One region of the Pseudarthrobacter lactosi genome, then DNA from elsewhere that is predicted to be linked to it. Evidence: riboswitches for the same ligand, from Rfam matches in the RefSeq annotation. Region 1 holds a riboswitch; the other holds the start of a gene.
The links. A riboswitch is a leader RNA that binds a small molecule or an ion and turns the genes downstream of it on or off. The one in region 1 is predicted to bind thiamine pyrophosphate.
Positions count from the first base shown of each region.

Region 2: it holds a riboswitch for thiamine pyrophosphate, as region 1 does, so the genes downstream of both, thiC (phosphomethylpyrimidine synthase ThiC) here and ACZY0Q_RS18045 (ECF transporter S component) in region 1, are expected to answer to the same signal.

Region 1 covers NZ_JBVAYS010000004.1:189,347-196,665, forward strand. Annotated here, with positions in the region: gene ACZY0Q_RS18030 (SIP domain-containing protein) at 4-348, opposite strand; gene ACZY0Q_RS18035 (energy-coupling factor transporter transmembrane component T family protein) at 302-1,096, opposite strand; gene ACZY0Q_RS18040 (ABC transporter ATP-binding protein) at 1,093-2,766, opposite strand; gene ACZY0Q_RS18045 (ECF transporter S component) at 2,766-3,416, opposite strand; TPP riboswitch at 3,482-3,623, opposite strand; gene ACZY0Q_RS18050 (heme-degrading domain-containing protein) at 3,680-4,222, shown strand; gene ACZY0Q_RS18055 (DUF4235 domain-containing protein) at 4,264-4,527, shown strand; gene mnhG (monovalent cation/H(+) antiporter subunit G) at 4,575-4,997, opposite strand; gene ACZY0Q_RS18065 (MrpF/PhaF family protein) at 4,987-5,265, opposite strand; gene ACZY0Q_RS18070 (Na+/H+ antiporter subunit E) at 5,262-5,807, opposite strand; gene ACZY0Q_RS18075 (Na+/H+ antiporter subunit D) at 5,804-7,319, opposite strand, start outside.
Region 2 covers NZ_JBVAYS010000001.1:908,305-915,623, reverse strand. Annotated here, with positions in the region: gene ACZY0Q_RS04250 (alpha/beta hydrolase) at 1-45, shown strand, start outside; gene thiC (phosphomethylpyrimidine synthase ThiC) at 50-1,867, opposite strand; TPP riboswitch at 1,862-1,969, opposite strand; gene ACZY0Q_RS04240 (VOC family protein) at 2,123-2,998, shown strand; gene ACZY0Q_RS04235 (hypothetical protein) at 3,112-3,549, shown strand; gene rpsP (30S ribosomal protein S16) at 3,753-4,169, shown strand; gene ACZY0Q_RS04225 (RNA-binding protein) at 4,171-4,413, shown strand; gene rimM (ribosome maturation factor RimM) at 4,525-5,070, shown strand; gene trmD (tRNA (guanosine(37)-N1)-methyltransferase TrmD) at 5,071-5,931, shown strand; gene rplS (50S ribosomal protein L19) at 6,165-6,524, shown strand; gene lepB (signal peptidase I) at 6,609-7,286, shown strand; gene lepB (signal peptidase I) at 7,287-7,319, shown strand, end outside.

The sequences.
Region 1 (7,319 bases):
GCCCTACGTCACCCGCCAGTACCCCAACGCGTTGATCCGCTGCTTGTCCACGCCAAGAACCTTGCGCAGGTGCCTGACGATAGCCCGCGTGCTGGATGCCTCGCAGGCCACCCAAAAGTAGTCCTCGCTCACCGAAACAACGTCCGGCGTCAGCGCGTCACAGACCTCATCCACCAGCGCAGCGCCGTCGCGCGTGCGCGGAATCCAGCTGACGACGTCGGACCCTCCGGTGCGCAGCTCCAGCGACGGATCGGCGTCGTGCTGGTATTCACGCCAGGCGGTTACCCGCAGAGCACGCCAGCTACCGCCAGACGAAGTTCCAGGTCCCCAATACGGCTGCAGCAACAACTGCGGCCGCCGCGATCAGCACGCCGCCCACCAGCACCCAGGCGTCCAGCGTCGAATATGTGGATTCCCGGGCCCACGTCCGCTGCGTGGTGCCAAAACCGCGCGCTTCCATGGTGATGGCCAGCCGGGACGCCCGGCGGATGGCTTGGACCAGGAGCCCAAAACTCTGCCCGAGGGTGGCGCGCAGCCGTTGCAGCGGGCTGCCCTGCGAGCCCACCCCGCGGGCCCGCCGCGCCATGCCGATGGTCTGCCATTCCTCGGCCATCAGTCCCACCAGCCGCATCGCGGCCAGCGTGCCGAGGACAAACCGGTGCGGCAGCCGGGCCTTCTGGGCCAGCGCATCGGCGAGGTCAGTGGGGTCTGTGCAGGTCATCAGCAGGATCGCCGGCAGCGCTATCGCCAGGCCGCGGAGCATAAAACCGATCCCCAGCTGCAGGGAACCTTCGCTGATGGACCAGATCCCGACGTCGAGCAGTACAGCGCCGCTGTCCGCCGCGACGATCGCCGTGCTCCAGCCGCCCAAGGCGGCCGCGATCATGAGCGGCCAGCCGCGCTGCCACAGCAGGCGCAGGGTGAGGCCGGCCAGCGGAAAGAGCGCCAGCTCAGCCGCAAGCGCCACCGAGGCCGACACCCAGTCGATGGAGAGCGCCAGCACCAGGGTGATGAGGAAAACGACGGCGAACTTGGCCAGCGGGTTGGCGCGCGTCAGCAGCGCCTGGTTGCCACGGAGGGTCAGGGCATCCCTCATGCCGCACCTGCTGCCTGGCGGGCGCCGCCGCGTGCGGCCGGGCCGAGCCGCAGTTCGGCCCCGCCCAGGACCGCACTGAATTCCTGGTCGTGGGTCACCGAAACCACGGAGGTCCCGGCGTCGAGCAGTTCGGAGAGGAACGATGCGAGCTCGGCCCACGTATTGGCGTCCTGGCCGAACGTCGGCTCGTCGAGCACCAGCACGCGCGGGTGTGCCGCGAGGACGGTGGCCACCGACAGGCGCCGCTTTTCGCCGCCGGACAGTGTGTACGGATTGGCGTCCACCAGGTGCGTCAGGCGCAGCCGTTCCAGCAGTTCATCAACCCGCTCCTCGCCATGGCCCAGGTGCAGCGGACCGAACATCAGTTCGTCCAGCACGCGGCCGGTGACGAACTGGTGTTCGGGTTCCTGGAACACGGTTCCGATGCGGGAAATCAGCTGGTTGGCCTTCCATTTGAAGGGGTCGATCCCTGCCCCCTCGGAAAGCTCGACGGCGGCGGACACCTTCCCCGCCACCGGCGCCAGCAGTCCGGCGAGGGTCAGCGCGAACGTTGACTTGCCGGCGCCGTTGGGCCCCGTGACGGTGAGTGCGTGGCCGGAACGGACCTGGGCCGTGATGCCCTGCTGTACCGGCACGGGCGGGATGGTCCGGAAGCCGCGGCGCCGCGGACGCTCCCGGGAGACAGCCAGATCCTCGGCGGCCAGCAGCAGTTCACCGGAGCCTGCGGACGTGCGGCGGCGCGTTGCCGGAACATACCCCGGCACCCAGACGCCCGCGCCGATCAGCATCTCCCGGGCCTCCGCCAGCACCTGGTCCGGCGGCCCGTCCAGCAGGACTGCGGACGTGCCGGCGGAACCTCCAGCGGAGCCCGCTGCGGAACCTCCTGCTGAGCCCGGTTGCAGCACCACAATCCGGTCCACCAGGTCCTTCCAGACGGACACGCGGTGCTCCACCACAACGAGTGTGGCGCCGGTTTTGTCCAGGCAGCGGCCCACGGCGTCGCGGACTTCCAGCACGCCGGCTGGATCCAGGTTCGCGGTGGGCTCGTCCAGCAGGATCAGCCCGGGCCGCATCGCGAGGATCCCAGCCAGCGCCAGGCGCTGCTTCTGTCCGCCGGACAGGGCCGACGTCGGGTGCTCCAACGAGAGCCCGGCGGCACCAGTCCCGCCGTCGGCGCCCAAACCGGCTCCGCCGTCGGCATTAAGACCGGCTCCGCCACCGGCGTTCAACCCTGCGCCGGCACTTCGCAGCCCGACGTCGTCGAGCGCTTCATGGACGCGCCGCCAGATCTCATCCCGCGGCACGGCTAGGTTCTCGGCACCGAAGGCGACGTCGTCACCCAGGCGCGACAAAACCACCTGCGTTTCCGGATCCTGCTGCATCAGCCCCGAGCGGCCGCGCTGCCCGCGGGGCACCACTCCGTCGATCAGCAGCGAACCGGTTTCGTCGGCGTCGTCCCCTTCATCCCCCAGCACCCCGGCGAGCGCGTGCAGCAGCGTTGACTTGCCCGCGCCTGACGGGCCCAGCAGCAGCACCCGCTCGCCGGGAGCGATGTCGAGGTCGAGCCCGCGGACGGCGGGGGTGGACCGTCCGGCATGCCGCCAGCCCCAGCCCCGGGCGGACACCGCGGCGGGGCGCACTCCGGAAGTGCCGGCGTTGGAAGCGGTCATCAGTTGAAGACGGGCTCCGACGCTGCCTTCCGGGACGCGAACGAGCTCAGCACGCCGGTTTTGGCCAGGCCGCGGGTGGCGATCCAGGACAAGGCGCCCGCAATCACCGCGCCGGAGATGGTGCAGAACACGATGTACGCGAGCTTGTCGGCGGGCTCGTAGGCGATGTTCCAGCCCCACGGGAGGAAGGAGTCATTGAGGCCGCAGAACAGGCCCGCCCCGGCACCGGCCAGCAGCGCGGCGATGAGGTTGTACTTCTGGTGCAGGAAGGACTTGAACCGGAAGTTGCCGTACACCAGCAGGAAGAACACCAGTTCAGCGCCCAGGCCCTGCAGGATTCCGGAGATCAGCACCGTGGCGCCGTACTGCGAGCCCATGATGAGTTCGCCGGTGGCGGCCACCGCTTCGCAGAAGAGCGCCGCACCGGGTTTGCGGATGATGAGCATTCCCAGCACGGCCGGGATCATCCAGCCGCCGGCGATCAGGCCGGTCAGCGGGGGGTAAACGGCGTTCATGGGGGCGGAAACGATGCCGGCGCCCTGGGACCAGGCCCAGAAGATCACGCCGCCGGTGATGGCGATGAGCGCCGCCACCACGATGTCCACAACACGCCAGGTATTGCCGGTCTTTTTGATTGCTGCAGTTGTCATTCGGTCCTCCTGAGGAACAGGAGGGGAAAGTGCCCCGGTGTGCGGCGCTGCCGCCGTTGGCCGGACACTTCGAGAACTCGACTCCCTTGCGCCGGTACTAACCGGATCAGGTTCGAGGGTCTGCGGCTGTCCGCACTCTCAGCGCCCACCTGCGGTTCCCTGGCAAAGCCAGTGATGTCCGACGGCGGCGCTCCCCTGTCGTAATAAATCTGCCCTGATGGGCGTGGTCAAGTTTACACCGCGGGAGGAGTAGATTGTGGGCCATGACTGCCAATAACCCGACTGTGACTGCGTTCAATCCCGATGCGACGGTGCCTCAGCCGGCGGGGCTCCTGGAGGCCCTGATTACCCGCATCGAGGGCGAGATCAGCGAGCTGCAGTTTCCCCATTTCACCAGGGATGATTCCCTCAACCTGGGGCTGCTGCTGGTGGAGCTCGGCAAATCGCGCCGGCTGCCCATCGCGATCGACATCACCAAGGGCGAGCAGGTCCTGTTCCACGTGGCCCTGGACGGCGCCACCCCCGACAACGAGCACTGGATCCGGGCCAAGCAGCGCACCGCCGCCAGATACGAGATCCCGTCATTGCTGGTGGGCCTCCGCGGCAGGCTGCACGGCGGCCGCATCGAGGACCACGGCTGGTACGACGAAACCGTCTACGCGGCCCACGGCGGATGCTTCCCGGTCTACGTCGCCGGCGTGGGCGCCGTGGCCACGGTGACGGTCTCGGGCCTGCCCCAGATGCTGGACCACGATCTTGTGGTGGAAGCCCTGCGGGAGATTCTGGAGTCCATGCAGCCGGGTTAGGCTAAAGACAGTCCCGGATCCGCTCACAAGGAGTTCTACGAATGAACCTGTTCATCAAGCTGCTCGGCACGGCTATCAGCCTCGGCGCCGGATTCGTCGGCACCAAGGTGGTCAATACCGTGTGGGAAAAGTCCACCGGCCGGAAGCCCCCCACCGGCAAGGACGAAGACACTCCCACCACCCTGCGCTCGGCGCTGACGTTCGCGCTCATTTCGGCCTCGGTCAGCACCATCATCCAGGTGCTTGCCAACCGCGGCACGCAGCGGGCCATCACCCGCTTTGCCAAGTCCCAGGACATCGTCTAACCCTGGCAACGCCTAACCCTGGCGCGCAGGCCGCCGGCGACTGACCTTCAGTCCCGCCGGCCGCCGTCGGACGCTTCATCCCTGGATGACTCATCCCGGGCTGATTGGGCCGTCTTCTGAACCACGGCTTCGAGTTCATCGGAGCTGAGGAGCTCGCGGTGCAGGTGTTTGGTGCGGTAACCGGCGCGGCCCACCATATGGGCCGAAACCGGCACAGTCAGCAGCTGGAAAATCCAGGCCACCAGCAGCACTGGCCACACCCACCAGGTGCGCAGCTGCAGGCCGATGGCCGCCAGGAGCAGGAACAGCCCTAGCACCTGGGGCTTGGTGGCCGCATGCATGCGGCTCAGCAGGTCCGGGAAACGGAGAAGCCCGACGGCGGCGGCGAGCGACATGAAGGCGCCCAGCACCAGGAAAACCGCGGACACGGTATCGATGACGTTATCAACCACGCTGGCCTCAGGACTCATTGGCTTGCTCCCGCCGGTCGGCCACGAAGCGCGCAACCGTCACTGACCCGATGAAGCCGACGATGGACAGCGCCACGAGCAGCATCAGGTTGTTCAGGTGCCGGTTGACGGCCATGTCGATGCACAGGGCCGCGCCGAGGATCGCGAGCAGGACGTCGGAGGCCAGCACCCTGTCCAGCAGCGACGGGCCGCGGGAGATCCTGATGATGGCTCCTGCCGCTGCCAACGAAAGAATGACTGCCGTGACAGCCAGGACGGTCTGCATCATGCTGCGGTCTCCTGCCGGATTGCTTCGAGTTCGTCGCGGGTGCCCATGATCCTGATCAGGCCCGCTTCGATGGAGCGGACCTCCTCGCGGAGGCTCGCGACCTCTTCCGGGCTGCTGACGTTGAGCGCGTGGAGGTACAGGGTGGACGTTGACCGGTCCACTTCCACCACCAGGGAGCCCGGGATCAGCGAGATCACGTGCCCGGTAGCGGTGACCATCAGGTCCTGGTGGCTCCGCAACGGCACCGCGACGACGGCATTGACCACCCGCGGGCCGCGGACAGCAGCCAGATACATAACCTCAACGCTGGCTGCCGCCACCCTGCCCAGGAAACGCAGGGCAAACGGCACTGCGTGAAGAATGTTAAAGCGGCCGCTGAGTTCCACCGGCGGCAGGTAGAACATCCGGGCCACGAGGACGGCCAGCAAGGCGCCGAAGAGCAGGTTGCCGGGGCTGAAGTCCTGCCACAGGGCTGCCCAGACAATCACCAGCCATACCAGCAGGGGCAGTTCCTGGCGCAGGGAGATCCGGCGGCGGCTCATTTGCCCCCTCCGTTTTTCAGTGCCAGCGGGGGAACTTGGGTGTCCTCGCCGAGTACGGCCTGGATATAGGCGGACCGGTCCAGCATTTCGTGGGCGGCCTGGTCCGAAACTTTGAACAGCGGGCCGGCGAAGACTGTGAGGGAAACCCCCAGGACCACCAGGCCCAGGGTTGAGCCCACCATGGTGCGGGGCAGCAGTGTGACGTTTTTGCGGCCGGCCCGGCTGCCGGTGTCCGAATCCTCGGGCTCAGCGAGCAGGACGGGATCCGGGTGCTCAGCGTCCGAGGGCTTGCGCCAGAACGCGCGGTTCCAGACCCTCGCAACGGCCAGCAGGGTCAGGAGGCTGGTGACAACGCCGCCGATCACCAGGGCGTAGGCCAGGGGCGTGCCCAGTTCGATGCCTGCCTGGATGAGTCCCACCTTGCCCAGGAAGCCGGAGAACGGTGGGATGCCGGCCAGGTTCATGGCGGGGATGAAGAACAGCAGGGCCAGGATGGGTGACAGCTTGGCCAGGCCTGCCAGCCGGTCCACGGAGGAGCTGCCGCCGCGGCGTTCGATCAGGCCCGTGACCAGGAAAAGGCTGGTCTGGATGGTGATGTGGTGGGCAACGTAGAACACGGCGGCGCCCAGCCCGGCCACCGAGGACATCGCCAGGCCGAACACCATGTAGCCGATGTGGCTGACCAGGGTGAAGGACAACAAACGTTTAATGTCGCTCTGGGCCAAGGCGCCAAGGATTCCCACCACCATGGTCAGCAGCGCCGCCACCATGAGCGGAGTGTTCAGGCTGTCGCCGGGGAAAAGCAGTGTCTCCGTGCGCACCATCGCGTAGACGCCCACTTTCGTCAGCAGGCCAGCGAACACGGCGGTGACCGGCGCCGGCGCGGTGGGGTAGGAGTCAGGCAGCCAGAACGAAAGCGGGAATACGGCCGCCTTGATGCCGAAGGCCACCAGGAGCATAACGTGCAGCAGGGTCTGGGTGCCCTCGTCCAGGTCCGCGAGCTTGATGGCGAGGTCGGCCATGTTCACGGTTCCGGTGGCGCCGTAGACCATGGCGATGGAGATCAGGAACAGCACCGAGGACACCACGGAGACCACCACGTAGGTGACACCGGCGCGGATGCGGGGGCCGGTTCCGCCCAGTGTCATCAGCACATAGCTTGCCGTCAGCAGGATCTCGAAGCCGACGTACAGGTTGAACAGGTCCCCGGACAGGAAGGCGTTGGAGACGCCGGCCACCAGGATCAGGTAGGTGGGGTGGAAGATCGATACCGGCGCGTCCTGGTCGCCGTCGGCCATGCCCTGCCCGGTGGCGTAGACCAGCACGGCGAGGCTGACAGCGGACGACACCACGAGCATGAGCGACGAGAACTGGTCCACTACCATCGTGATGCCCCACGGCGGCAGCCAGCCACCGATATGCACGGCGGCCGTTCCGCCGTCCCACACAGATGCCAGCAGCAGGCACTCCAGCAGAAGCGTCACCGACAGCACGCCGATGCTCACTGCGCGC
Region 2 (7,319 bases), on a different contig from region 1:
TTCATCGCCAGCGTCGGCAAGTCACGCTCGGTTCAGGCTTCCTGAGCCGTCAGCTCCCGGCAGGGATCCGAAGCTCGGGGAGGTAGACCTTCCCGCCGGCGGCCAGGAACTCCGCACTCTTTTCGCGCATCCCGCTGTAGGCCTCGGCGATGGCCGCCTGCGAATCTGCGGAACCGTATTCGTCCCTAATGTCCTGGCTGATTTTCATGGAGCAGAACTTCGGGCCGCACATCGAGCAGAAATGCGCCGTTTTCGCCGGCTCGGCCGGCAACGTCTCGTCATGAAAGGCCTCCGCCGTAACCGGGTCCAGGGACAACGCGAACTGGTCCCGCCAGCGGAACTCGAACCGGGCCTTGGACAGGGCATCGTCCCGTTCGTGGGCGCCCGGGTGTCCCTTGGCAAGGTCCGCTGCATGGGCGGCGATCTTGTAGGTGATCACCCCGGTCTTCACGTCGTCCTTGTTCGGCAGGCCAAGGTGCTCCTTGGGCGTGACGTAACAAAGCATGGCTGTGCCGTACCGGGCGATTTCAGTGGCGCCGATGGCGGACGTGATGTGGTCATAGCCCGGGGCAATGTCCGTGACCAGCGGCCCCAGTGTGTAGAACGGTGCGCCCTTGCAGAGTTCCTGCTGGCGTTCCACGTTTTCCCGCACCAAATGGAACGGGACGTGCCCGGGGCCCTCCACCATGACCTGCACATCGAATTCCCACGCCCGCTGCGTCAGCTCCGCCAGGGTGTCCAGCTCCGCGAACTGGGCGGCGTCGTTGGCGTCAGCCGTCGCTCCCGGGCGCAGTCCGTCGCCCAGGGAGAACGCGACGTCATACTTGGCGAAGATCTCGCACAGCTCGTCGAAGTGCGTGTAGAGGAAGTTCTCCTGGTGGTGGGCCAGGCACCAGCCCGCCATGATCGCACCGCCCCTGGAGACGATGCCGGTGACGCGGTTGGCCGTCAGCGGCACGTAACGCAGCAGCACACCGGCGTGGATGGTCATGTAGTCCACGCCCTGCTCGCACTGCTCAATGACGGTGTCCCGGAAGATTTCCCACGTCAGTGCGTTGGCCTCGCCGTTGACCTTCTCCAAGGCCTGGTAGATGGGCACCGTGCCGATGGGCACGGGAGCGTTGCGGATGAGCCATTCCCGGGTGGTATGGATGTCATCGCCGGTGGAAAGGTCCATCACCGTGTCGGCGCCCCACTGGGTGGCCCACTGGAGCTTGTCCACTTCCTCAGCAATGGAGCTGGTCACGGCGGAGTTACCGATATTGGCGTTGATCTTGACCAGGAAGGCCTTGCCGATAATCATCGGTTCGGATTCCGGATGGTTGATGTTGTTGGGGATGATGGCGCGGCCGGCAGCGACTTCGCTGCGGACCAGCTCCACGTCACAGTTCTCGCGGAGCGCAACGAATTGCATCTCGGTGGTGATGCGACCCTGCCGCGCGTAGTGCATCTGGGTGACGGTGTGGCCGTCGACGGCGCGGCGGGGCACCGGCTGGGCCCCCTTCCACTCCGCAGAGGCCGCACCGCGGCGCACGGCAGACCTGCCGTCGTCGAGCAGGTTCCGTTCCCGCCCGCTGTAGGGCTCGGTGTCGCCGCGGGCGGCGATCCACTCCGAGCGGAACGGGTTGAGGCCCACCACAGGATCGCTGCCCGGACCCGCCGTGCGGTACGTCCGGAAAGGCCCGTTCGCTTCGCCGTTCGGCGACGGCTCCAGCGCGATTTCGGTCACGGGAACCTGGATGCCCGTTGCTTCATCGGTGATGTACGCCAGCGAGTGGGACTTCAGTGACTGGGTTTCTGGCTGGAGCGGTTGATCCTTGTCGGCCTCAATCTGGGCAGGGATCAGCTGTGTTTCTTGTGTATTCAATGAATACTCACTTCCTTCGCCGGCATTACCCGGACAGGTTCAACGGTCGCAGGCTGCGTCAGCCCGATCTCAGCCCCTGCAAGGGCTCCCGTGTGGTCAAGTCGAAGCTACCACAGGCCGAGGGCGGCCCGGTGACAGCAATCACGGGGAAGTGGTCGCAACCAGTCTGCTCAACCACTTGAATTATATTGAAGCTTCAAGTAAATTAAAGTCATAGCCGCCTTCGACCGAAGGCCAATGGACCGGGAGCGTTCAATGACTGCAGAAGCCACCAGCCGGGATCTCCTTCCTGCCGACCTCTCCATGGGCACCGTGATGCTCAAGGTGGGCGACATGAAGCTGATGACCGATTACTACCAGCGCGCACTCGGCCTGGAGGTTGTGGCCGAAGAGGACGGCGGCGTCTACCTCGGCCGCCTGGAGCGCCCTCTGGTCCATCTCGCGGCCGCCCCGTCCCTGAACCTGCCTGGCAGGGGAGAGGCCGGGCTGTTCCACACGGCACTGCTTTTTGATGACCAGGCGTCGCTTGCTGCCACGGTAGCCACCACGGCCCAGTACGACCCCCGATCCTTCACAGGCAGTGCCGACCACCTCGTCAGCGAGGCCTTCTACTTCAATGACCCCGAAGGCAACGGCATTGAACTGTACTGGGACAGGCCCCGTGAAAACTGGTCCTGGAATGGGAAGGATGTGGTGATGGACAGCCTGGCACTGCCACCGCAGCGCTACCTTGAGCAGCACCTGACCCAGGAGTCCGTGGCCGGCCAGCAGGCCACCGAAGCCGGGGTGGGCCACGTCCATCTCCAGGTGGGTGACGTCCAGTCGGCGCACAATTTCTACGTCGGCACGCTGGGCTTCGAAAAGACGGCAGGCTGGCACCGGCAGGCGCTGTTTGTCTCCGCCGGCCGGTATCACCACCACATGGCCATGAACGTCTGGAACAGCCGCGGCGCCGGTCCGCGCAAGGACACCCTGGGCCTGGGTGAAGTGCTCATCGAGGTGACTTCCGCGGACGACGTCGGTGCGCTCGCCGACCGTCTGAAGGTCGCCGGCGTGGCCTCGCACCACACGGGCGCCGAGCTTCGCTTCGAGGATCCATGGCGCAACAGGATCCGTGTCGCCGTCCGCTGAGTGCGGATGCCAAATGTGCGGGGCACGTTGTACTAGGCTGATTCTGAACGGCCGGGGCGGCACCTGATGCAGTCCTTCTGGGCCGCACTGTCGACGGAATGAGGGTTGTTCCCATGGGCTTCACTGAAATTTTTGTTTCCACTCACGATGCCGCACTGAAGCGGGCGGTCGTGCTGGATGCGGGCGGCTCCCCGGCGGGCCAGGGTCTGCGGATTCCCGGCATCAGCGATTTCGAAATCGAACAGCTTGGCGATCTTGCCGGTGCTGCGGTGCACGCCAGTGGCGCTGACTACGAACTGGCCATGGTTGACGTGGCCAGCGATTCGCTCCTGGGGGTTCCACCGGCCATGGTGCGCGCACTGGCGGACCTGCTCAGCTACGAGACTGAGGGCGAGGGTAATGTCCTGGACGACGTCGCTGAAAAGTGGGCCGCCCAGGATGACATGCCCTTCGGTGTGGCCGAGGCCCGGGCGTATGTCCAGAAGTTCGCCGAGTTGGCCAACTCGATCGATGACGCCGCGCGTACCGGGGTCTATGTCTGGTCGTCCTAGGCCCCGCCGTGGCCGGCCGGCTGCTCCATCCGTACGTGTCAAGTCGAAATCCGGACGCTGATCTGGCACAATAAATAGGTACTCGATCTGCGTGGCCCCTCTCTCCGCGTCTGGATCCTGTCCTTTGAACCTTCAAGTATGGCCCGCCCCACGGGTGCAGAACGTCGGTTTACCCCTTTTCTGAAACAGGAGTGACCACAAAAGTGGCCGTAAAGATTCGCCTTAAGCGCTTTGGCAAGATGCGCGCACCGTACTACCGCATCGTCGTCATGGACGCACGCTCCAAGCGTGACGGCCGTGCCATCGAAGAGATCGGCAAGTACCACCCCACCGAAGAGCCCTCATACATCGAGGTTGACGCGGACCGTGCCCAGTACTGGCTCGGCGTCGGCGCACAGCCGTCCGAGCAGGTTGCCGCGATCCTCAAGATCACCGGTGACTGGCAGAAGTTCAAGGGCCTCCCGGGCCAGGAAGGCACCCTGAAGACCAAAGCTCCGAAGGTCGCCTTTGTCGCCCCGGAGAAGGGTTCCGTGATTATCCCGGAAGCCATCACCAAGAAGTCAAAGCAGTCTGACGCAGCCGAGGCCCCGGCCGAAGCAGAGACCACCGAGGCTGAGTAGATTGCTGGCAGAAGCGCTCGAACACCTCGTCCGGGGAATCGTTGATTCGCCTGACGATGTCAAGGTCAGCTCGAAGAACAACCGCCGCGGGGACACCCTCGAGGTTCGTGTTCATCAGGAGGACCTGGGACGGGTGATCGGCCGCCAGGGCCGCACCGCACGGGCATTGCGCACCGTTGTGGCGGCACTGGCAGACGGCGAACCGGTCAGGGTCGACGTCGTCGACACCGACCGCCGCCGCTAAGCGCTCAGCAACATCAGTTTTTGCTCCGGCCCTTCCACCAGCAACGGTGGAGGGGCCGGAGTGCTTTCACCACATTGCCTAATCCCGGCACGATCACAGACAGAGGAACAGATGCAGCTTCAGGTGGCACGAATCGGCAAACCGCATGGAATCCGCGGCGAAGTGACGGTCCAGGTGCTGACCGACGCCCCCGGGGACCGGTTCGTTCCCGGTACGGAGTTTGTGGTGGAGCCTGCATCCGCCGGCGCCCTCATTGTTGAGAGCGCGCGGTGGAACAAGGACATCCTGCTGCTCGCGTTCGAGGGAATCGAAACCCGCAACCAGGCAGAGACCCTGCGTGGCGCAAAGCTCTTCATCGAGACCGAAGAGTTGGACGAAGACGACGACGAGGGCTGGTACGAGCACGAACTCGTGGGGCTCGAAGCCCGGGTTGGCTCGCAGGTAGTCGGCAAGGTCGCCGCCCTGCACACGTTGCCCGTCCAGGACCTGCTGGTGGTTGAAACGCCGGACGGCAAGGAAATCCTGGTCCCGTTCGTGGAGCAGATCGTTCCGGAGGTCAATGTGGCCGACGGCTTTGTCCTGCTGACACCGCCGGACGGACTCTTTGAAGTCAACGATGGCGAAGCCGGCGCCGGTGAACCGGAGGAAAACGCGTAGATGAGAATCGACGTCGTCAGCATCTTCCCGGAGTACCTGGCGCCCCTGGAACTCTCGCTCATCGGCAAGGCCCGCCAGGACGGCCTGCTGGACCTGCGCGTCCATGATCTGCGTGATTTCACCACGGACAAGCACCGTTCAGTGGACGACACCCCCTACGGCGGCGGTGCCGGCATGGTGATGAAGCCCGAGCCGTGGGCGCAGGCGCTGGCTGCTGTCGCCGCGGCCGGTGGGGCCGGAGCAGGCGCCGAAACTACGGAGCAAGGGCCTCCCGCCAAGCCGGTGTTGATCGTCCCATCGCCGGCAGGGGAGCGTTTCAACCAGGCCTTGGCCTATGAGCTCGCCGAAGAGAATCAGCTCGTTTTTGCCTGCGGCCGCTATGAGGGCATCGACGAGCGTGTCATCGAGTGGGCGGAAGAGCACTTCACGGTGCGCCCCATGAGCCTTGGCGACTACGTGCTGAACGGCGGCGAAGTGGCCGTTCTGGCGATGGTCGAAGCCATCGGCAGGCTGCTTCCCGGTGTGGTGGGCAACCCCGATTCCCTGGTGGAGGAATCGCATTCGGACGGGCTGCTGGAATACCCCGTGTACACCAAACCCTCCAGCTGGCGGGACCGGGAAGTCCCGGCGGTGCTGTTGAGCGGCAACCACGGGAAGATCGCGCAGTGGCGCCGCCACGAGCAGTACCGGCGGACGGCGGAACGCCGCCCGGACCTGCTGGAAACGTTCGACGCCGGGAAGCTGCCGCGTGCCGACCGGACGGCTTTCGGCGACCTCGGGTACGACGTCGTCGACGGTCGCCTCCGGGCGCGGCGGCCGGCCGGGAGCAACCAGGACGCCGGAACCGACGCCTCAGCCTGAACCGGCGCCGCGGCGATTGGCTGTAGGCCTGTGAGTGTGGCAAAATTAGTCTTTGTGTCTGCTGGGTCCGCACCTGCCACAGGGGGAGCGCAACCAACAGCTGGACACCCCGGGACCTTCAATCAGTGAAGGAACCGGACCCACTTAACTTTCGGCGGTAATTCCCGGTGCTTCCGGGCTTGCCCGCCGTGACCCAAAGTGAATGACCCGTGGCGTTCACCAGGAGTGCAATTATGCATATTCTCGATTCCGTAGATGCAGCCTCGCTGCGCACCGATGTTCCCGTCTTCCGCGCGGGTGACACCCTCAAGGTTCACGTCAACATCATCGAAGGCAAGAACTCCCGTGTCCAGGTATTCCAGGGCTTCGTCCTGGGCCGCCACGGCGACGGTCTTCGCGAAACCTTCACCATCCGCAAGGTCTCCTTCGGCGTCGGTGTGGAGCGTACCTTCCCGGTGCACTCCCCGATCATCGACAAGATCGAGGTCGTCTCCAAGGGCGACGTCCGCCGCGCGAAGCTGTACTACATGCGCGACCTGCGCGGCAAGGCTGCGAAGATCAAGGAAAAGCGCGACTTCCAGCCCAAGAAGTAAGTCCCCCGGGACCTACAAAGCAGGCCCCAGCCGTATCAGGCCAGCGCCGGAGCCCTTCGCAACAGCGCCCCAGGAATACGGATTATGGACCAGACAAAACGCCAGCCCAGAAGAATGGGCTGGCGTTTTGTGTTCCTGGCAGTTCTCCTGGCAGTGGCCGTCAGCGGTCTGGTCCGGTCGCTGTGGCTGGATGTCTACTACATACCGTCCGAATCGATGGAGCCGGTCCTTGCGGACGGGGACCGCATCCTGGTGTCTAGGACAGACTTCCACTCCGAACCCATCCGGCGGGGCGACATTGTGGTCTTCGATGGCAGGGGTTCGTTCGCTCCGCTGAACAGTGGCAAGGGCCCCGTCCTGGATTCCTTGGCAGCGGCCGGGCAGTGGCTAGGCCTTGCCGGCAGTGACACCACGTACGTCAAGCGTGTTATAGGTCTGCCGGGGGACGCCGTGGTCTGCTGCGATGCCGACGGAAAGATCACCGTCAACGGCGCGGCACTTGTTGAGCCGTACCTGTTCGACGGAGACAGCCCAAGCAAGCAGGTCTTCACCGCGATGGTGCCTGACGGCAGGCTGTGGCTGCTCGGTGACCATCGCTCGGCGTCTGCTGATTCGCGCAGCCTGCTCGGTGCGCCCGGCGGTGGCATGGTGCCGATGGACCGTGTCATCGGCAGGCCGGTCCAGATCGTCTGGCCACTTGATAGATTTGCTGCAGTACTACGGCCGCCAGCGGCAGGATCAACAACAGAGGACGGACAGTAAATGCCCGAGAACAATGCGCAGACACCCGAGCCG